Regions from separate parts of the Tardiphaga sp. OK245 genome, predicted to be linked through region 3. Evidence: predicted binding sites of a transcription regulator. Region 3 holds the regulator's gene; each other region holds the start of a gene.
The links. The regulator LexA, encoded in region 3, represses DNA repair genes until DNA is damaged. The targets are predictions, from matches to a motif close to TGTTCNNNNTGTGTTCNG.
Positions count from the first base shown of each region.

Region 1: BLW80_RS22790 (DNA recombination protein RmuC) is a predicted target of LexA. The motif match lies at 5,850-5,867, and genes of this name have one in related genera.
Region 2: BLW80_RS28635 (ImuA family protein) is a predicted target of LexA. The motif match lies at 1,710-1,727, and genes of this name have one in related genera.

Region 1 covers NZ_FNWZ01000004.1:874,781-882,313, reverse strand. The annotation lists gene BLW80_RS22820 (DNA polymerase III subunit gamma/tau) at 1-1,092, shown strand, start outside; gene BLW80_RS22815 (YbaB/EbfC family nucleoid-associated protein) at 1,114-1,434, shown strand; gene recR (recombination mediator RecR) at 1,436-2,038, shown strand; gene BLW80_RS22805 (hypothetical protein) at 2,055-2,501, shown strand; gene BLW80_RS22800 (AmpG family muropeptide MFS transporter) at 2,513-3,880, opposite strand; gene BLW80_RS22795 (GIY-YIG nuclease family protein) at 4,114-4,410, shown strand; gene BLW80_RS22790 (DNA recombination protein RmuC) at 4,605-5,819, opposite strand; gene def (peptide deformylase) at 6,051-6,572, shown strand; gene fmt (methionyl-tRNA formyltransferase) at 6,612-7,533, shown strand, end outside.
Region 2 covers NZ_FNWZ01000008.1:31,293-38,825, forward strand. The annotation lists gene BLW80_RS28630 (Y-family DNA polymerase) at 1-962, opposite strand, end outside; gene BLW80_RS28635 (ImuA family protein) at 856-1,647, opposite strand; gene BLW80_RS28640 (putative DNA modification/repair radical SAM protein) at 1,810-3,051, shown strand; gene BLW80_RS28645 (UdgX family uracil-DNA binding protein) at 3,073-4,536, shown strand; gene cnbZ (2-amino-5-chloromuconate deaminase CnbZ) at 4,540-5,283, opposite strand; gene BLW80_RS28655 (MexW/MexI family multidrug efflux RND transporter permease subunit) at 5,411-7,533, opposite strand, start outside.
Region 3 covers NZ_FNWZ01000003.1:788,680-796,212, reverse strand. The annotation lists gene gltX (glutamate--tRNA ligase) at 1-579, opposite strand, end outside; gene BLW80_RS16320 (glutamine--tRNA ligase/YqeY domain fusion protein) at 780-2,450, shown strand; gene BLW80_RS16315 (ComEC/Rec2 family competence protein) at 2,553-4,835, shown strand; gene lexA (transcriptional repressor LexA) at 4,853-5,575, opposite strand; gene BLW80_RS16305 (GNAT family N-acetyltransferase) at 5,878-6,447, opposite strand; gene BLW80_RS16300 (Orn/Lys/Arg family decarboxylase) at 6,469-7,533, opposite strand, start outside.

The DNA of each region.
Region 1 (7,533 bases), on a different contig from region 3:
GGCACGGTCCGCGCCGATGCTGTGCGGCAGATGCTCGGCCTCGCCGATCGCACCCGTGTCATCGACCTGTTCGATTCGCTGGCGCGTGGCGACATCGCCAGCGCATTCAAGGAATTTCGCGAACAATACGACGTCGGCGCTGATCCGATTGTGGTGCTGAGCGATCTTGCCGAATTCGTCAATTTCGTCACCCGCGTGAAGATCGTGCCGGCAACCGCCGACAATGTCGCGTTTGGAGAGACCGAACGTCTGCGCGCACGCGATTTCGCCTCGAAGCTGTCGATGCGGGTGCTGTCGCGGATGTGGCAGATGCTGCTCAAGGGCATCACCGAGGTGCAGGGCGCGACGCGTCCCGCCGCCGCCGCAGAGATGGTGCTGGTGCGCATCGCTTACGTTGCCGATCTGCCGACGCCGGATGAAGCGATCCGGATGCTCGACCAGAATGGCGGGACGTCGCCGATGATCCCAACGAATGGTGGAGGCCGTGCCGCGCCATCGTCCGCTCCGTCGGCATCTTTGCCGTCAGCGCAGATGCCGTCCGCCATGCCGACGATGTCAGCGAGCGCGTCGCGTGGTCCGACCATGCAGCGCGGCGGCGCGGAACCATCGCCGCGGCCGCAAGTCGGCATGGCAGATGCACCGCCCGCAGCGGTGCTGAAGATTTCCACCTTCCCTGAACTCGTGGCACTGGCCGGCGAGAAACGCGACCTGATGGTGCGCGGGGCGCTCGAAGCCGATGTGCGCCTGATCAAGATCGAAGACGGGCGGCTTGAGCTGGCGATGGAGCGCACCGCGTCGCGCACGCTGATCAACGATCTGTCGCGGAAGCTCGAACAGTGGACCGGCCGGCGTTGGGCCGTGATCGTGTCCAACGAGCAGGGACAGCCGACGCTGCGCGATCAGCAGCTCGAGCAGAAGAACGAACGCCAGCGCGCGGCGGAAGCCGATCCGCGGGTCAAGGAAGTGCTGGCACGGTTTCCGCGTGCGAAGGTCGAGGTTCGTGTCATCGCCCCTGAGCCGCCGGACTTCAACGGCAGCGATAGCGACCTGATCAGCGATGACGCGACCGACGGTCTCAACGACGACGATTAATCGAACTGCGAAGGAAAACTCATGGCTGATTTTCTCGGCATGATGAAACAGGCAGCGCAGCTGCAATCAAAGATGAAGGCGATGCAGGACGAGCTCGACCATGTCGAGGTCGAAGGTATCTCCGGCGGTGGCCTCGTGTCCGTGCGGATGACCGCGAAGACCGAAGTGAAGGCCGTGAAGATCGATCCCTCGCTCGTTAAAGCCGACGAAGTCGAGATCCTTGAGGATCTGCTGGTCACAGCGCTCGGTGATGCGCGCCGCAAGGCGGAAGCTGCGATGCAAGAGAAGATGCAGGCGCTGACCGGCGGCCTCGATCTGCCGCCGGGGATGGGCCTTACCTGAGATGGCATCCACGGCCGGTCCGGAAATCGAGCGCCTGATTCAACTGCTGGCGCGGCTGCCCGGTCTTGGCCCGCGCTCGGCCCGGCGTGCCGCGCTGCATCTGATCAAGAAGCGCGAGGCGCTGATGACGCCGCTGGCCGGTGCCTTGCAGGTGGCGATCGACCGGATTCAGGTCTGCAAGGTCTGCAGCAATATCGATACGCAGAATCCCTGCACGATCTGCACGGACCCGCGCCGCGATCCCTCGACCATCGTGGTGGTCGCCGATGTCGCGGACTTGTGGGCGCTCGAACGCGCCCATGCGACGACGGGCAAGTATCATGTATTGGGTGCAACGCTGTCGCCGCTCGACGGCGTCGGCCCGCAGGATCTGACCATCGACGCGCTGGTGTCACGTGCGCATGATTCAGAGGTGAGCGAAATCATCCTGGCGCTGAATGCGACGGTGGATGGGCAGACCACGGCGCATTACATCACTGACCTCTTGCAAGAGGCGAATGTGAAAGTCACGCGGCTGGCACATGGCGTGCCGGTTGGTGGTGAACTCGATTATCTCGACGAAGGCACGCTGTCGGCCGCGATGCGACAGCGGACGCTGTTTTAAGACTGGAAGAGCATTGATGACACGATATGACTTGAAGGCTTTGCCGACCTGGGCCGCTGCGATTTGCGCGGCCGGCCTGTTTGCGACGGCTGCCAGCGGCGCGACGGAAGCGCCGGCTCCGCCAGCCGCACCGGTGGCACCGAAGACCATGAAGATCGGCGATGTGCTGACCGGGCAGCTCAACGCCATGCGCAGCCGCGATGCCAAGGGCAAGCGCACCAATGTGTATCAAGTGGTCAGCGAGCCGCGTCGGCTGCCGGCGCCTGCAGGGCTGTGCAATCTTGAGACCGGACCCGAGACGTTCGAGATCGTCGTGGCCAATGACGCGCAGGCCACGCAGCTGAAGAAGCTTGTCGGCAAGGAAGTTGCGCTCAAGGTTGCTGAAGTCACCTGCGCCGAGCAGGCCGGGCAGATGAGTGAAGCGCTGGTGACGAAATGGAGCGTGGTGACGAAGCCGAACTGAGTTCGCTTCGGTTAAACCCGTACCGGCCCCAGCATCTCGAAATGCGCGCGGCGCTGCAGCCAGATCAGGAGGATCAGGCTCGGCACCGCGACGACCACGCTGATGACGAAGAACATCGGCCATCCCGTCGCCTGCGCGACGTAACCTGCACCTGCCGACAGATAGGTCCGCCCCACCGCAGCGAGCGCCGTGAGCAGCGCATATTGCGTGGCTGTGTGCAGCGGGTTTTTGCACAGCGCCGAAAGGTAGGCGACGAAGATCACCGTACCGATGGCGCTGGTGAAATTCTCGACCGAGATGGCCAGTGCCAGCGCCCATTGATTGACGCCGACGATGGCGAGCCACGAGAATGCCAGGTTGGACAGCGCCTGCAACACAGCGCCGATCCACAGGCTCGCCGCCAGCGAATAGCGCCGCGCCACGAAGCCGCCAGCGAAGCCGCCGATCAGCGTGGCGGCAAGGCCGACGCCTTTGACGATGGCGGCGTAGTCGTTGCGGGTGAAGCCGAGATCGATCACGAACGGCGCGGTCATGGTGCCAGAAAAGGCGTCGGTGAATTTGAACAGCACGACAAAGGCCAGCGCGGCCCAGGCGTCCTTGCGGGCCAGAAACTCGGAGAACGCGCCGATTGCAGCCTGCAGCACGCGCGTGAAGGCGCTTTCGCCGCGCGTGGCGGCTTCGGCCTGCGCGGATTGCTCGGGCTCGGTGGCCGCAAGCGCTGTGACCGTGCCGACCAGCACCATCGCCGCCATTGCCACATAGCCCCACATCCAGGCGGTGGAGCGCGCGATGCCCGTGCTCTCGAAGGCGCTGACCAGAAACAGCACGCCGGCGGTCGAGATCAGCATGCCGATGCGATAGGCCGCGACATAGGACGCCATGCCGGCCGCCTGTTCGCTCTCCGGCAGGCTCTCCACACGAAACGCATCGACGACAATGTCCTGCGTCGATGACATGGCAGCGACCAGCAGGGCGCCAAGGGCCACGAACAGCGGCGAGCGCGACGGATCGGTCAGCGCCAGCAGCAGGATCGCGCCGATCAGCAGCAGTTGTGAAAATACCAGCCAGCCGCGGCGGCGGCCGAACTGTCGCGTGAAGAAGGGCACATGCAGCGCGTCGACCAGCGGCGCCCAAAGGAACTTCAGCGTGTAGGGCGTGCCGACGAGGGCGAACAACCCGATGGTACCGAGATCGACGCCGGATTCGCGCATCCACACCAGCAGCGTCGAGCCGGACAATGCAAGCGGCAGACCCGACGACAGGCCAAGCAGCAGCACGATCAGCACCCGCGGCTGCAGATACACCGCCATGCTCTCGCGCCAGGTGGCACGGGGCTTCAAGGCGAGGGCGGCTTCGGACGAGTCAGGCGCGCTGGTCATGGGGAAGGGTTAGCAGATTCGGGGGAAAGCGGCCTGTGGCTTCGTATCCTTCCCCTCGGTTGTCATCGCCCGGCCTGGCGCGCAATTGCGCGCTAGGACCGGGCGATCCAGTATCCGGCGTTGGTTGTGTTTGGCAGCGTCGTACGAGCGTAAGGTCGGTGTATACTGGGTCAACCGGTCAAGCCGGGTGACGACAAGTGAGTTTGGTGCAACGGCAGTGGCGAGTCCTGACGATGCGTGCCTACAACTTTTACGTCTACATTCTGGCAAGCGACATCGGCGGAACGCTTTATATCGGCGTGACGAACGATCTCATTCGCCGCGTATACGAACACAAAACGAAAGCCGCAGAGGGATTCACGAAGGCCTATGGCATCGACCGGCTCGTCTACTACGAACGCTTCGACAATATCGAACACGCCATGCACCGCGAGAAGCGGCTCAAGAAGTGGATGCGGGAATGGAAGATCGCACTGATCGAGAAAGATAATCCCAATTGGGATGATCTGTATCCCCTCATCTGCCGGTGAGGGCGCAATAACTCAGTTGCCTCTCGGCACCACTTTCTCAGTCGTTATCGCCCGGCTTGACCGGGCGATCCAGTATACACTGCCCTTAACGTTGATACTTCATAGCAAACTACAACCGCCGCCGGATACTGGATCGCCCGGTCCAAGCGCGCAATTGCGCGCTCGGCCGGGCGATGACAGTTGGAGTTCTGGAGCTATTCCCCCGCCTGCAGCTTGCGCGGCAGTGGCGCGAACATGTCGGGGGCGGCGGTCTTCGCGATGACCGGGGCTACCTCGGCCGCCGGCTCGCTCTTGCTGAAATCTAGTTCCTCGATGCGGCCGGCGCGCTTCTCGATCTTGTCGGCGGAGATCAGGATCTGGCGGACGTCCTCATTGGCCTGCCCGAAATGCGTCTGCAGCTTCATCACGCGATCGCGCAACCGGGTGAGGTCGTCGCCCAGATTCAGGACCTCGGTGCGGATCTGGTCGGCGGCGTCGCGCATCCGCGCGTCCTTCAGGATTTGCTGCATCACTTGGATAGCCAGCATCAGCAGCGACGGCGACACCAGCACGACGCGGGCGCGATAGGCTTTCTGGATGATGTCATCGAAACCGTCGTGGATTTCAGCATAGACGGATTCCGACGGCACGAACATCAGCGCCGTATCCTGCGTCTCGCCGGCAACCAGATACTTCTCGGCGATGTCGGTGACATGTTTCATCACGTCCGCGCGCAAGCGCTGCGCTGCGTATTTCTTCTCGTCATCGCTGCGCGCGTCATGCAGCGCTGTGACGGCTTCCAGCGGGAATTTCGCATCGATGCACAGTGGACGCTGATCCGGCAGGAAGATCACGCAGTCCGGCCGTTTGCCCGACGATAGCGTGTGCTGGAACGCATAGGCGCCGCTCGGCATGCCGTCCTTCACGATACTTTCCATCCGCGCCTGACCGAACGCGCCACGCGACTGCTTGTTGGCAAGTACGTCACGCAAGGTCGTCACCTGCGAGGTGAGGTCCGTGAGGTTCTTGTGGGCGTTGTCGATGATGCCCAGCCGCTCATGCAGCGCGCTCAGGCTTTCCATCGTGTTGCGGGTGGTCTGTTCCATGGATTGGCCGACGCGATGGGTCACCGAGTCCAGCCGCTCGGACACCGCGCGTGCCATGTCGGCCTGACGGCCGGCCAAGGCCTGGCCCATGGCGTCGACGCGGCCGGTGGCCTCGTTCTGCGCCTTCAGCACTTCGCTGAGGCGTTCTTCCAGTTCGTCGGCGCGGATCGCCTGGGCCATGGCCATGGCGGCGCCGCGGCTACCGGAACGAGCGATGATGATGGCGATGGTGAGCAGCAAACCCAGCGCCAGAGCACTGAAGCCCATCAATGCCACGCCGGCGGTGACCGGCATGTCGCCGATCATGAAAAGAATCTCGTTCATCCCATCCTTGTAGCCGATTCGGTCGGTTGCGCGAACGAAGAGGGAACGTTTATGGTTAATGCAAAATGAATTTTCCTGGTTAAGCCAAGCCTAAGAAATGTGGTTAAGCAGACCTTAACCGGCATGGTTAACCGCGCCTCAATTTTCATGGTTAGCGGGGAGTTAACGTCCTTCAAAGTCCAGCCTTTCCAGCGGATTGACCCGGACCGGCGCGCAGATTAAATCGCCGCCATGGCCATTCGTGAAATCATTATCCTGCCCGACAAACAGTTGCGGCTGATCTCCAAACCAGTTGAGAAGGTGACGTCTGAGGTGCGCAAGCTCGCCGACGACATGTTCGAGACGATGTATGACGCACCCGGGATCGGGCTGGCGGCGATCCAGATCGCGGTTCCGCTGCGGCTGATCACCATGGACATCGCCAAGAAGGACGATGAGGAGGACGGCAAGAAGCCGCGCGTCTTCATCAATCCGGAGATCATCTCGGCCTCGGAAGAACTCTCGGTTTATGAGGAAGGCTGTCTGTCGATCCCTGAATATTACGAGGAAGTGGAACGCCCGGCGACGGTGCGGATCCGCTATATGGACCTCGACGGCAAGACCATCGAGGAAGAGGCTTCTGGCCTGTTCGCGACCTGCATTCAGCACGAGATCGACCATCTCAATGGCGTGCTGTTCGTCGATTACCTTTCGAAGCTGAAGCGCGACCGCGTGCTGAAGAAGTTCACCAAGCTCGCCAAGCGCGCGGAGTAGGTTTCTCCGCGCAACGCTGCAACAGATCGGCTCCGACCTATGTCGCTTCGTTTGATCTTCATGGGCACGCCGGATTTCGCGGTGCCGACGCTGCTCGAACTCGTGGCCCATGGCCATGAGATCGTGGCGGTCTATACCCGCGAAGCAAAGCCCGCGGGCCGTGGCATGAAGCTGCAGCCGACGCCCGTGGCGCGCGAGGCGGAACGGCTCGGCATTCCCGTGTTCACGCCGAAAACGCTGCGGACGCCGGAAGCCGAAGCCGAGTTCCGGTCGCATGAGGCCGAGGCTGCGGTCGTCGTCGCCTACGGCATGATCCTGCCGCAGAACATTCTCGATGTGCCGCCCCTAGGTTGCTTCAACCTGCACGGCTCGCTACTGCCGCGCTGGCGCGGCGCGGCGCCGATCAATCGTGCCATCATGGAGGGCGACGCCGAGAGCGGCGTCATGGTGATGAAGATGGATATCGGCCTCGACACCGGCGATGTCGCCATGGCCGAGCGTCTGGCGATCACCGATGCGATGACGGCGCTGGACCTGCACGATGCGCTGGCGCCGCTTGGTGCCGACTTGATGGTGCGGGCCATGGGTGCGCTGGAAAGGGGACGGCTGAGCCTGACCCCGCAGAGCGCAGACGGCGTCACTTACGCGGCCAAGATCGACAAGGCGGAGGCCAAGATCGACTGGTCGAAGCCGGCGCGCGAGGTGCTCAGGCATTGCCATGGGCTGTCACCGTTTCCCGGCGCGTGGTGCGAAGTGCCGATCGAGGGCGAGGCGGTACGCGTGAAGGTTCTGCGCTGCGAGCTTGCAAAGGGCGCGGGTGCGCCCGGCGAGATCATCGACGATCAGCTCACCATCGCCTGCGGCGAGGGCGCGATCCGGATCATCGACCTGCAGCGCGCCGGCAAGCAGCCGATGAAGGCCAGTGAATTTCTGCGTGGCACGCCGCTGAAGCCGCCTCTGC
Region 2 (7,533 bases), on a different contig from region 3:
AACCGGTCGATCACCTCGCCCTTGGTCACCGGCAGGCCGGTTTCCGCGGTGATCACCCGCACCGCGCCGTCGGTGCGAAAGAACGCCGCTTCCAGCCGCCGCGCGCCCTTGCCCTGCCTGTCCATCGCATCGATCAGCGTGCGTGCCAGCTTGGCCAGTGTCAGCGTAATCACGCCATCGGTGGCGATCGGTTCGGCGAAGCGTTGCTCGACGATATAATCTGGCAGCGGCTTGCGCGGCGAGATCGGCGCATCGCTTTGCCCCAGCGCCTGTTCCAGCAGCGTCGTGAATTCCGCGCCGAAACGTGCGGTGATTTCGGGACGCGAGCGCGAGGCGACATCGCCGATGGTCTTCAAGCCGGCGCGGCGCAATCCACGGGTGATCGCCTCATCGGCGCCGAGCGTAAACAACGGCAGCGACGTCACTGCCTTGGCCTCCTCGCCCGCGGCGACGATCCGGCCATGTACATATCGACTGAGCGTGCGCGCGCATGTCGATGTCCCCGCAATCGCTGCACTGACAATAAAACCCTGCCGCGACAGCGCCGCGCAGAGCTGCTCCATCAGTGCGGCCTCGCCACCGAACAGATGGGCACAGCCGGTGATGTCGAGAAACAGGCCATGCGGCAGATCCAGCGCCACCAGTGGCGTGAAGCGGTCGCACCAATCGGCGATGTCGGTCAGTACCTGCGTATCGGCGACAGGATCGGCATCGAACACCTGAATGTCCGGACAGACCGCACGGGCATTGGCGAGCGGCAGACCTGGTTCAAGGCCGAGCTTCGCCGCGGCATCGTCCAGCGCGGAAATCTGCAGCGCATTGCTTTGCTTGGCGACGACAATACTTGCTTGCAGATTAGCTGGCGCGCCGTTGCGCGCGAGCTGACGTTTGATGCGATCGGTTGGCAGGCGCGGCAGCCACAGGCTGAGGATGCGCCGATGTGTCACGGAAAACGCACTCATCACACTTCCATTCCATGATCCATTGCCCGTTCGGGCCGTGACGATTTCGAACCAGTTGCACGTCGAGCATGGGCGCGCCCCATGATTGCCAGGGCCTGAATGGCGGCGAATGCGCGGAGCGGATGATCCAGCGCGTCTCTGCCGTACTCGAGGCCGGAACACCTGCAGTCCGCAGCAACAGGCACGTGACGCCAGAGCCGCGCGCTGCCAGCGTGAGTTTGCGGCTGGCGACGAGATCGAACTGTTTGCTGTCGCCCCAGGTCTCGAGCACGACGCTGCCCAGCGCGTCGCAGGCCAGCGCATCAGCCGTGGTCCGCAATGCCGTCTCGACATCGGGCGCGCGCACGGTGACCAGCAAGCGCGGATCTAGACCGAGCTCGCGCCAGCCGCTCATGGCCAGCGCGCCGCATTCGCGTTCGGAGAAATCCTGCCGGATCCACAGCAGCGGCCGCTTTGCCGAGACACGATGCGCGAGGCCGGCGACAAAGCCCGTGGCCGCCGCGCTGTGACGACCTTCGGCGAATACCTCATGCATGGTGCCACGCGCGAGGCCGCCTTGCAGCGCCGCGTCCGCCTCGGCATGACCGAGCGACACGCGATCCGGCGCATAGGTATCGCTGTGGGTCTCGATGCGTTCGATGCTGCCGCGCAATTGCGCGAGCGTGTTCATGCGTGCGCCGGTCATGCGCCGCTCCTCGAAATTGTTTTGCCGTGGCGGGTTTTTAGTGAACCCATTACCGGCCCATTTGTTCATGATATGTTCTAATATAAAGCTAAGATGGCAAGCCGAGTCAATCGGGATCATCAGCCACTTTTTTAGCATTTGAAATCAAAGGGATTTTTGAACATGGACGTGAAGCGCAAGCTGGAGATCCTGGCGGATGCCGCGAAATACGACGCGTCCTGTGCGTCCAGCGGTACCGAGAAACGGGACTCCCGCGACGGCAAAGGCATCGGCTCGACCGATGCAGGGATGGGGATCTGTCATTCCTATGCGCCGGACGGCCGCTGCATCTCGCTGCTGAAGATCCTGCTAACCAATGCCTGCAATTACGATTGCCTTTATTGCGTCAACCGGGCCTCCAGCAACGTGACGCGCGCCCGCTTCACCGTCGACGAAGTGGTGCAACTGACGCTGGATTTCTACCGACGCAATTACATCGAGGGACTGTTTCTTTCCTCGGGCATCATCCGCAGCGCCGATTACACGATGGAACAGGTTGTCGCCGTCGCGCGGAAACTGCGCGAGGAGCATCATTTCCGCGGCTATATCCATCTCAAGACCATTCCGGAAGCCGACGACGCGCTGATCACCGAGGCCGGAAAATATGCCGACCGCCTCTCCATCAATATCGAGGTGCCCGAGGAAGACAGCCTCGCCAAGCTGGCGCCGGAGAAAGACGTCCGCGCCATTCGTCGCACCATGGGTCGATTGCGGTTGAAGCTCGATGAAGCCCGCGAGGGACGCAAGCCGACGCCGCGCGGCAAAGTCGGGCCGCGTTTTGCGCCGGCCGGCCAGAGCACGCAGATGATCGTCGGCGCCGACAACGCCAATGATTCAACCATTATCCGGACCTCGGCCAATCTGTACGGGTCCTACAATCTGAAGCGCGTCTATTACTCCGCCTTCAGCCCGATCCCCGATGCAAGCCGTTCGCTGCCGCTGCGCGCGCCGCCGCTGATCCGCGAGCATCGGCTGTATCAGGCCGACTGGCTGATGCGCTTCTATGGCTTTGATGCCGACGAGATCGTCGATGACAACGACGGCATGCTGTCGCTGGAGATGGATCCGAAGCTCGCCTGGGCGCTGCGACACCGCGAGCGCTTCCCGCTCGACGTCAACCGCGCCAGCCGCGAAGACCTTTTGCGCGTGCCCGGTTTCGGCGCCAAGGCCGTGCAGCGGATCATCGAAACGCGCCGGATCTCGTCGATCCGCGTCGGCGATCTAGCCCGGCTGCATATTCCGCGGAACAAGGCACTGCCTTTCATCGTTCTTCCGGATCATCGCCCGGCCGTGAATTTGCTGGACGGCGCGAGACTGGCGGAGCGGTTCAAGCCGAAGGCGACGCAATTGGGATTTGGGTTTTAGAATTTCATTTCAGGAGACCTGATGCACAGTATCGTGCTGGAGAGCGACACCGACTTTGAAGGCTGGCGCAAGGCGGCACGCAAATTGGCGCTCAACGACATTGCTCCCGGCGATGTGACATGGACGGTTGCAGGCGCCGAGCCCGAATTGTTTCCGGCCTCGCCCGAGACGTTGCTCTCTGACGCCACGCAAGGCACTTTCAACGTCTCGGCCAAATTCGTCGAACTGGCGCACACCGCGATCCTGCATCGCGATCCCGAACGCTTCGCCCTGCTCTATCGCTTGCTGTGGCGGCTGCGCGACAATCCCGATCTGATCCACGTCGCGATCGATTCCGACATCGCTAAATTGCAGGCGATGGCCAAGGCTGTCCGGCGCGACGAACACAAGATGCATGCTTTCGTGCGGTTTCGCGAAATCGGCCGTGAGCCGAAGTCGCATTTCGTCGCCTGGTTCGAGCCCGAACATCACATCGTCGAACTCGCCGCGCCCTTCTTCGCGCGGCGCTTCGCCGACATGGCATGGTCGATCCTGACGCCGGATCTCTGCGCACATTGGGACGGCCACGCGATTTCCATCACGCCCGGCGTCAGCAAAGCCGATGCGCCGACCAAGGATCGGCTCGAAGAGGTATGGCTGACCTATTACGCCAACATCTTCAATCCGGCGCGGTTGAAGACCAAGGCGATGCAGAACGAGATGCCGAAGAAATACTGGCGCAACCTGCCCGAAGCCGCGCTGATCAAGCCCCTGATCGCGCAAGCTGAACGCATCACAGGTGACATGATCGCGGCTGAAGCCAGCGCGCCCAAGAAAACACAACGTCGGGAGGAGACCATGGTCAAGTCGCATGCGACCAAAACGGCCGAACATAGCGGGAAGGAAAGTCTTGCCGCATTGCGCGACGAAGCCGCCGATTGCCGTGCCTGCCATTTGTGGAAAGACGCGACGCAGACTGTATTTGGCGAGGGACCACAACATGCGTCGGTGATGATGGTCGGCGAACAGCCCGGCGACAAGGAAGACCTTGCCGGCGAGCCATTCGTCGGACCAGCCGGACAGATGCTCGACAAGGCGCTGAAGGAAGCCGGCATTGTCAGAGACAAAGTCTATGTCACCAATGCCGTAAAGCATTTCAAATTCGTGCCGCGCGGAAAATTCCGTCTGCACCAGAAGCCGGTAACGCCGGAAATCAAGGCGTGCCGTCCCTGGTATGAGCGCGAAAAAGCGTCCGTGAAACCCGAGCTCGTCGTCGCGATGGGCGCGACAGCCGCGCAAAGCGTGCTCGGCAAGATCACGCCGATCGGCAAGACCCGTGGCCAGATTATCCAGGCTGACGACGGCACACAGGTTCTCGTGACCGTGCATCCATCCTATCTGCTACGACTGCCCGACGAGGATGCCAAGGCACGCGAATATGCGCATTTCGTCGACGACCTGCGCATCGTCGCCAAGCATCTGAGCGCTGCAGCTCGCGCTGCCTGACGGTCAGATCACGAATTCACGCATCACACGCCGCGTATCCATCTCGAATTCGAGATCGACCACCGGCGGCCGCGCAAAATGCCAGGTCATGCCCTGCCGCGACGCACCGCGTTTGACCAGCTCATCGGCCACCACGGGATGGAAATCCTGCACCGTGTAGATCTGCGTCGCAGTCGTGTCCTTCCATGAGAAGCCGAATTCGCCCAGACGCTCTTCCATATTGCTCATGGTCATCCGCGTTTTCTCCCGGAATGCGTCCAGCGAGGTCTCGCGATAGCGCGTGATGCGCTCGGGATATGTTCCAGGACCGCCGCGCGCTTCAGCACCACCCGCAATCACGAAAGTCGGCTTGGCACCGAGCGACGGCCGCGTGAACGAGAACGCGTAAAACGACGGTTCACTCGGCGGATCGATCTCGAGGCACACATTGCTGCGCGCGACGGGATTATTCGTGCCGTCGAAGATGCCCCATTCAGCAAGCGTCTTGACATAGTGCTCGTTGAACTTCCGGAAGCCAGCTTCGTCGACCACTGCAGGCGAGCGCAACTCGCAGGCGCAGAACGATGTCAGCGGGCGATCCGCCGCGAGAATGTAATCGGCAATACGCGCAAACCCATCGGCCAATGGCAGCCACGTGTCGAAACGAACGCGCTCGATCTCGAAATCCTCATTGGCGGCAACGCCGCTGGAATACTGAAAAACTGCGGGAAGATAGCGATAGTTGCCGGCCGGAAAATCGCGCGTCATGGGATGGGTCCTGTGGAGGCCATGCGGGCCGCCAAAAGATAATGGCGGATCGCATGAAGCGATCCGCCATCCAACCTCAAACCATGTGGCCCCGCAAGCTCAGCTTCGCAAGGCCGCGTCCGTGCGATCAGGCCGTCCGCGTATGCTCCAGATCGAATTCCTCGATCTGCTTGGCGCGCTCCGTCTCTTTGCCGGCGCGGTGATCGGTGGCGATGGCCACGTAAACCGCGGGCAGCACGAACAACGTGAACAGCGTGCCGATCATCATGCCGGAGACGACGACGAGGCCGATCGAGAAGCGGCTGGCTGCACCAGCACCCGCCGCGGTGAGCAACGGCAACAGGCCGGTGACCATCGCGGCCGTGGTCATCAGGATCGGACGCAGACGCACGCGGGCAGCCATCTCGATGGCCGAACGACGATCGAGACCTTCCTTGAGCTGCAGTTCGTTGGCGAACTCCACCATCAGGATGCCGTGCTTCGAGATCAGACCGACCAGCGTCAGCAAGCCGACCTGGGTGTAGATGTTGATCGTCGCCATGCCGAAGAATAGCGGGATCAACGCGCCCAGGATCGCCATCGGCACCGTAATCATGATCACGAGCGGATCGCGCAGACTTTCGAACTGCGCTGCCAGCACCAGGAAGATGATGATCAGCGCGAAGCCGAACGCCACCGCGAGCTGGTTGCCTTCCTGCACATATTGTCGGCTGTCGGCGAGGTAGTCATGATTGAAGCCCGACGGCAGTTGCTTGGCGGCCCCCTCAAGGAAGTCGACCGCCTGCCCCACTGTCACGCCGGGCATCGGCACCGCCTGGAAGGTCGCCGAATTCAGCTGGTTGTAGTGCGACAGTGCGTTCGGGTTGGTTCCAGTCTCCACCTTCACCAGCGTCGATAACGGCACCTGCTGACCCGTGATCGTCGGCACATAGTAGTTCGCCAACGAATCCTGCGAGAGCCGCATGCCGCGCGGCACCTGCGGGATCACCTGATAGGAGCGCCCCTCGAGGTTGAAGCGGTTGGTGTAGTTGCCGCCGAGCAGCGTCGCCAGCGTATTGCCGATGCTCGACATCGTAATGCCGAGGTCGTTGGCCTTGGAGCGATCGATGGAGACGCGCACCACCGGCTGATTGAAATCGAGATCGCTGTCGCTGACGATGAACAGGCCGCTCTTGCGCGCGGTCTCCTTCAACTTGACCATCTCTTCATAGACCGACTGGAAACCGTTGGTCGAGCTGATCACCATCTGGATCGGCAGACCGCCGGGCCCGCCCGGCAGCGCCGGAAGGTTGAATGCGAAGGCGTTGACACCCTCGATCTTGCTGAGTTCGGCCTGCACCAGCGGCTTCAGCTGCGTGGACGAACGCTTGCGCTCGTCCCACGGCTTCAGCAGCATGCCGGCGATACCGTTGCTCGGACCGTTGGTGCCGTTGATGATGAAGCGCAGATCGGTTTCCGGGAACTTCTTGAACGCCTCGTCCATGCGATCACCGTAGAAATCCGCATAGTCGATATTGGCGTATTTCGGTGCCTTGGTCACCGCAAACAGAATGCCCTGATCTTCCTCGGGCGCCAGCTCTTTCGATGTGTTCATGTACATGAAGCCGACGAGACCGAGGATCACAACGGCGAACATGGCCGTGATGGGGCGATAGTCCAGCGAGCGATCGAGCTGCCGCCCATACCAGCGCGTGGTGGCGCCGAACACCTTGTCCACCTTCTTGGCGAACCAGCCCGGCTCTTCCTGCTTCAACAGCACCGAGCACATCATCGGTGAAAGCGTCAGCGCGATAACGCCGGATACGATCACCGAGCCCGCCAGGGTGAAGGCGAATTCGCGGAACAGCGCACCGGTCAAACCGCCGATGAAGCCGATCGGCGCATACACCGCCGCCAGCGTGATGGTCATGGAGATGACCGGACCAACGATCTCGCGCGCGCCTTCGAGCGACGCCTGCACCGGCGATTTGCCCTCCTCCAGATGGCGGTGGATGTTCTCCACCACCACGATGGCGTCGTCGACCACGAGGCCGATGGCGAGCACCATCGCCAGCAGGGTCAGCAGATTGATGCTGAAGCCCATGACGAGCATGAGGCTGCAGACGCCGACCAGCGACAGCGGAATCGTCACCACCGGAATGATGACCGAGCGGAACGAAGCCAGGAACAGGAAGATCACCACGATCACGATGCCGACGGCTTCGATCAGCGTGTTCTGAACTTCCTCGATCGACGACGTGATGAACTTAG
Region 3 (7,533 bases):
ATGGTCGTCGACGACCACCGCCAGCATATAGGTCGGATTGCCGTCGCCGCGCAGCAGCACGAGGTCGTCGAGATTTTCGTTCTGCCAGACCACACGGCCCTGTACCTGATCCTCGATCACGGTCTCGCCGGTGAGCGGCGCCTTCAGGCGGATCGTCGGTTTGACGTCGGGGCGCGGATCCGACGGATCACGGTCGCGCCACAGCCCGTTATAGAGCTTGGACTTGCCCTCGGCGCGGGCGGTCTCGCGCATCTGTTGCAGTTCCTCGGCGCTGGCATAGCAGTAATACGCCTTGCCCTCGGCCAGCAGCTGTTCGGCGACTTCGCGGTGCCGGCCGGCACGGGCAAACTGGAAGACGGTGTCGCCGTCCCACTCGATGCCCAGCCACTTCAACCCGTCGATAATGGCGTCGATCGCGGCATCCGTTGAACGCTCGCGGTCCGTATCCTCGATCCGCAGCAGCATCTTGCCGCCGGTCTTCTTGGCATAGAGCCAGTTGAACAGCGCGGTGCGTCCACCGCCGATATGGAGGAAGCCGGTCGGCGAGGGGGCGAAACGGGTAACGACGGGAGCGGTCATATCAGCGGGTTCGATCGAGTTCGGTGTGAGTGTTGGCGGGCGTTTATCACAACGACAGGGCGCTGTCTCACGGCGAATAAACGCGGATTTGGGGCCGGAACCGCATCGGAAAAGGCCCTTTCGCGGGACCCGGCCCCTGATCCGGCCCTTGGCGCGGCCTTCCGGATTTGGCACATAGGGCGCAGCTTGAAAGGCAGCAAATGACAGACGAATCGGTATCCGACGCAGGCCGTGACTTCATCCGCGACATCGTTGCGGCGGACCTGCAATCCGGCAAGCACAAGAGCGTGGTGACGCGCTTTCCGCCGGAGCCCAACGGCTACCTGCATCTCGGCCATGCCAAGTCGATCTGCCTGAATTTCGGCGTTGCCGAGGAATTCGGCGGCCACTGCAACCTGCGTTTCGACGACACCAATCCGACCAAGGAAGAGCAGGAGTATATCGACGCCATCCAGCGCGATGTGCGCTGGCTCGGCTTCGACTGGGGCGAGGGCAACCTGCACTACGCCTCGGACTATTTCGAGCAGCTCTATGACTGGGCGGTACATCTGATCCGCGCCGGCAAGGCCTATGTCGATGACCAGTCGCAGGAAGAAATCCGCTTTAAGCGTGGCACCCTGACGGAGCCCGGCCAGAACAGCCCGTTCCGCGACCGTTCGGTTGATGAGAATCTGGATCTGTTCGCGCGGATGCGCGCCGGCGAATTCCCGAACGGCGCCCGCGTGCTGCGCGCCAAGATCGACATGTCGTCGGGCAACATCAACCTGCGCGATCCCGTGATCTATCGCATCCTGCATGCGCATCATCCGCGCACGGGCACCGCCTGGAGCATTTATCCGAGCTACGACTTCGCGCACGGTCAGTCGGACGCGATCGAACACGTGACGCATTCGATCTGCACGCTCGAATTCGAGGATCACCGGCCGCTTTACGACTGGTGCCTGGAAAACCTGCCGGTGCCATCGCGGCCGCATCAGTATGAATTCGCGCGCCTCAACATGACCTACACGCTGCTGTCGAAGCGCGTGCTGACCGAACTTGTCCGCGGTGGCCATGTCACGGGCTGGGACGATCCACGGATGCCGACGCTGGCCGGCCTGCAGCGCCGCGGCATTCCTGCCGAAGCACTGCGCGAATTCGTCAAGCGCATCGGTGTCGCCAAGGCCAACTCGACCGTCGATATCTCGATGTTCGACTTCGCCGTGCGCGAGACACTGAATCGCACGGCGCAGCGCCGCATGGCGGTGCTGAAGCCGCTGAAGGTGGTGATCGAGAACTACCCGGAAGGACAGACCGAGCAGCTCGAAGCCATCAACCATCCCGATGATGCGTCGCTCGGCAACCGGCAGATTTCATTCGGCCGCGAGCTCTACATCGAGCATGACGACTTCATGGAAGAGCCGCCGAAGAAGTTCTTCCGCATGGCGCCGGGCCGCGAGGTCCGCTTGCGTTACGGCTATTTCATCACCTGCAAGGACGTGATCAAGAACGCTGCCGGCGAGGTGGTCGAACTGCGCTGCACCTATGATCCGGAAACCCGGGGCGGCAATGCGCCGGACGGCCGCAAGGTCAAGGCGACGATCCATTGGGTGAGCGCCGCAGATGCCGTGCAGGCGGAAGTACGCGTCTACAATCAGCTGTTCGCCGATCCGCAGCCCAATGCGACCGAGTTCGCATCACAGCTCAATCCGGACTCGCTGGAGACGCTGACCGGCGCCATGCTGGAGCCGGCGCTGGCGAGCGACAACACAAGCGATGTCGTGCAGTTCGAGCGCCAGGGTTACTTCTGTCGCGACAAGGATTCAGCGCCGGGCAAGCTGATCTTCAACCGCACCGTCGGTCTGCGCGACAGCTACGCCAAGCTCGCCTGAGCAACCCTAGAGATTAGTTTTCGTATTCTGCATCCGTTCCGCTAGTCGCCGCTTGCCCTTCCGATAGCATTCGGAAGGACAAGCTTGGCGTGCGGGCGTTCGATGGCGCGGGGCGGAGATCAGCAACAGCGGCGGGGCCGGGCGGGTACAGCGACCACATGGCCGCCGCCGGCCAAGGCAGGCGTCGCTGTCCCGTCACCGACGTCATCAACGTCGGGCTTCGAGACGCTCTGGACGTGGGTGCGGGCCGAAGCTGGTCCCGGTCGCTTGCTGCCCTGGGTGCCGATCGCTTTCGGCACCGGCATCGCGCTGTATTTTGCCGCTGAGCATGAGCCGGTGGCCTGGGTTGCCGCTGCGACGGCAGGCCTTCTTTGCGTAGCTGCATTTTTGCTGCGGCGGCGGCGATGGTTTCCCTTGATCTTGCTCATTGCGGCCATCGCGGCGGGCTTCGCGATGGCGGCCACGAAAACCGCGCGTGTGGCTCATGAGGTTCTGGCGAAGCCGCTCTATTCCGTTGCGCTTACCGGCTTCGTCGAGACCCATGAGGAGCGCGAGCGAACCGACCGCTTCGTGCTGCGCGTTGCCACGATGGACAGCCCGCGCGCCGCACCGAAGCTCACTCGTGTGCGGCTGTCGGTGAAGAAGGGCACGGCGCCTGCCGTCGGCAGCTTCGTCGAATTGAAGGCAAGGCTGCAGCCGCCGCTGTCGCCGCTCCGGCCGGGTAGCTACGACTTCGGCCGCGATCTGTATTTCCAGGGGATCGGCGCGTCCGGTTTTGTGATGGGCGGCATCAAGGCGGTCGATCCGCCGATACAGCCGAGTGTGGCGTTACGCTATTCGGCGACCATGCAGGGGCTGCGCGACGCCATCGACGCGCGGATCCGCACCGTGCTCTCGGGCGATAGCCGCGCCATTGCCACGGCGCTGCTCACGGGCCGCCGCGATGCGATTTCGGCTGACGTCAATGATGCGATGTTCATCTCCGGCCTCGGTCATGTGTTGTCGATTTCTGGCTATCACATGGCCGTGGTCGCCGGCGTGGTGTTCTTTGCGATACGCGCACTGCTGGCACTGATCCCTGTCCTGACGGTGACATTCCCGATCAAGAAAGTCGCAGCGGCTGCGGCGTTATTCGCAGCACTGTTCTACCTGCTGTTGTCAGGTGCTGAAGTCGCGACGCAGAGATCGTTTTTCATGACGGCCGTCGTGCTGATTGCAGTCTTGGTCGATCGCCGGGCGGTGACGTTCCGCACCCTGGCGGTGGCGGCAATGGTCGTGCTGATCGTGGCACCCGAAGCGCTGGTGCATCCGAGTTTCCAGATGTCCTTCGCGGCGACGTTGGGGCTCGTCGCATTGGTGCAGATAGGCATGCCCGCGCTGTTTGCCTCGCCCGATCATTCCGCGACCGCGCGCGTGGCACTATGGGGTGGACGCGAGATCGCGATGCTCGTGCTGGCTTCGCTGGTCGCGGGCCTCGCCACCACGCCCTATGCCGCATTTCATTTCCATCGCGTCACGCCTTATGGCGTCGTCGCCAATCTCCTGGCGATGCCGGTGGTCTCGGCGCTGGTGATGCCGGCGGGTATTCTTGGTTTGGTGGCCATGCCGTTCGGCTTTGACGGTGTGTTCTGGCGGCTGATGGATGTCGGCATCCAGTGGATGATCGTGGTCACGCAATGGGTCGCAGCCTTGCCCGGTGCCATCGGCCGGATGCCGGCCTTCGGCACCGGACCGCTGATATCAGCCAGTATTGGCATCATCGTGCTCGGATTGCTGCGCACGCCGTTGCGCTTCGCGGGGGCTGGCGTGCTGGTGCTCTCGATTGTCTGGGCATTGCTGGTGAAGCAGCCGGATGTGCTGATCTCGGGTGACGGTCACAGCGTTGCGGTACGGGGCAGGGACGGGCATCTCCATGTGATGCGCAGCGCCAAGGATACATTTTTGCTGAAAGAGTGGCTCGCCGGCGATGCCGATGCGCGTCTGCCGACCGATGCCTCCCTCAGCCACGGTGTGTCCTGCGACCGCGACGGGTGCATCACGGCGCTGGCCGATGGCGCTTTGGTGGCGCTGGTTTTACAGCCGGATGCCTTCACAGATGATTGCGAGAAAGCGGCGCTCATCGTCACGACGAAACAACCGCCGAGGGATTGCAGGGCGCTGGTGATCGATCAGGATCGCTTGCAACGAAATGGTGCGGTGAGCCTGCAGCGAACCGCCAACGGCTTTACCATGGATGCCGTGCGACCGCGTGGCCTGGACCGTCCGTGGTCGCGCGCAATTCCCGATGAGCCCCAGCATGATCTGATCCCAAACAGTCGTACGCCACAAAATCGGCCGGTGGATGCGACGCCGGCGGAAACCGATCTTCAACCCGAAGATCAATAATCCGCCGGGCGCAAATCTCAGTAGCGGCGATACAGGCCGATCAGCTTGCCCTGAATGCGCACCCGGTTAGGCGGCAGGATGCGGACTTCGTAGGCGTCATTCGCAGGCTCCAGCGCGATCGACGCGCCGCGGCGGCGGAAGCGCTTCAGCGTGGCTTCCTCGTCGTCGATCAGGGCCACCACGATGTCGCCAGTGTCGGCGCTTTCGTTGCGCTGGATCAGCACGGTGTCGCCATCGAGAATGCCGGCGTCCTGCATGGAATCGCCGCGCACTTCGAGCGCGTAATGTTCGCCGGAGCCGAGCATGTCGGCGGGCATGCTGATCGTGTGGCTGCGGGTCTGCAGTGCCTCGATCGGCGTACCTGCCGCGATCCGGCCCATCACCGGGATGGCAACTGTGCGGCCATTGTCATCATCGCCGCTGTTGCTGGCGATGCTGGCGGCGGAACGCACCTTGCCAAGCGTGCCTTCGATGACGCTGGGCGTGAAGCCGCGGCGCCCGGTGCCGCCCGTGACCGGCGCGCCGAGCTCTGGCAGCTTGATGACTTCGATGGCACGGGCGCGGTTGGGCAGACGGCGTATGAAGCCGCGTTCTTCCAGCGCCGTGATCAGACGATGGATGCCGGACTTCGAGCGCAGGTCGAGCGCATCCTTCATCTCGTCGAAGGACGGCGGGACGCCGGCTTCCTTCAGCCGTTGATCGATGAATCGCAGGAGTTCGTATTGTTTGCGCGTGAGCATCTGAAGCCATCCTCAGTTGACGGTGTCGGCCGCCGCGTGCGTTTCAAAGGGCCTTCGAACGGTGAGCCTCAATCCTGAGACGATCGTTCGAAGATCGGTTGCGCGAGTTCGGGCACTCTCAAACTACTCAAAGCCACAGAATCTCGAAACAAATCATGAACGAACACTATATGTTCCATATGTGTTCTGCAATGCTTAATTTGCCGTCAACAGAATGCACGTTGAGGGAGGTTTGAGGAGGCTGTTCCTCACCAGTCGTCGATCCTCGACGGACATGGAAAATGCTTCCGCGGTCGCTTGGGCTACGCGGACGTCATGCGCCCAATGGGCGGCGGCGGAGTCGTGGAGCCGGTGGCCAGCGAGCGCTGAACCATGATCGTGTCGGCCCAGCGGCCGGAGCGATAGGCGACGCCGGGCAGCAAGCCGACGCGGGCAAAGCCGAAGCTCTCATGCAAGCCGAGCGAGGCCGTGTTGTCGGCATCGATATAGCCGATGATCTGCCGGAAGCCGGCGGCTGCGCAGACATCGATCAACTCGCGCATCAACAGCCGGCCGATGCCCCGGCCGACATGACCGTGGTGGATGTAGATCGAATGCTTGACCGTGTAGCGATAGGCCGGTCGCTTCCGAAACAGCACCACATAGGCGTAGCCGACGACCTCGCCGCCTTGCGTGGCGACGAGGTGCGGGAACCGTTTGCTGCGCAGGTTCTTGCGCCGGTCTCTGAGATCGTCGGGCTGCGGCGTGTCGGCGTCGCTGACGCCTTCCTCGACGCCTTGCCGGATGTGCCGGCGATAGATCGCCAGCATGGCATCGACGTCGGTGTCGCGTGACGGTCGGATGACGACCGGCTGTTCGAGTTCCGTTGGCAAATCTGGCTCCTTACGTGCTCCCTATTCGGAGACCACGTAAGTGTAAAGTCGGATCCGGCCATTGGCGCCGACCTTGCGGTAGATGCCCTGGATTTCAACGTCGAAGCCCGGGAATGTGTTGAAGCAGGTCTCGAACATCCGGAGATAATCGATCATCGGCTTTGACCGTTCGGTGAGCCGTTCTCCGGGGACGATCGTGGCGATGCCGGGCGGGTAGACCACGAACGGCGTCGTCGCGACGCGCCCGAAGATCTCGTCGATCGGGAGGTAGTCGACGTCGTTACGCACCAGACAGCGCGCGGCATCGTGGGGTGACATGGCAATCTCCGGCAGATGGTCGGCGGAGAATTGCTTGGTCTGGAGTTCGCTCACATTGGCCTCGCGGAAGAACCGGTGCATGTCGCCGCAGAGATCCCGCAGGCGTATGCCCGCATAACGCGCCGGCCTGCGCCTGGCGAATTCGGGGATGACATCTTCCAGCAGCGCGTTGTCGTCATGAAACTTCTTGAAGGCGACAAGGCCCGATATCAGCGTGCCGGCCTTGCTGGCCTCCACGCCGGGCGTCAGCAGGAAGAGCAGCGAGTTGAGATCGTTCTTCTCCGGCACGATGCGATTTTCGCGCAGGAACTGCGCGACCACGGGCGCGGGGATGCCGTGTTCCGCATAGCCGCCGGTGGTGCGGTCGAAGCCGGGTGTCAGTACCGTCAGCTTGTTGGGATCGGTCATGGTGAAACCGGCTTCCATGCCGGGGAAGCCATGCCAGGCGGCGTCAGGCGCGAGCTGCCAATAAGCCGGATTGGTGGCCAGCTGGTCAGTGCCGATGCTTTCCCACGGCACATTGTGAACAGCGCCTTCGCTGGCTGCGTCGGGAATCGCGACGCGCTCGGGCACGAAGGGTTCGAAGAACCAGCGACGCTCGGCGCGGGTTTCCTTCTCCTCGAATTCGCGGCGCACAGCGCGCATCTTCTTGCGCAGTTCGATGCCGAGCCGGATCGTATCGTCCCACAACACTTCGCCGGAGCGGCCCTTCATCATCTGCGCGCCGACATCCAATGATGCGAACAGCGGATAGAACGGCGAGGTCGA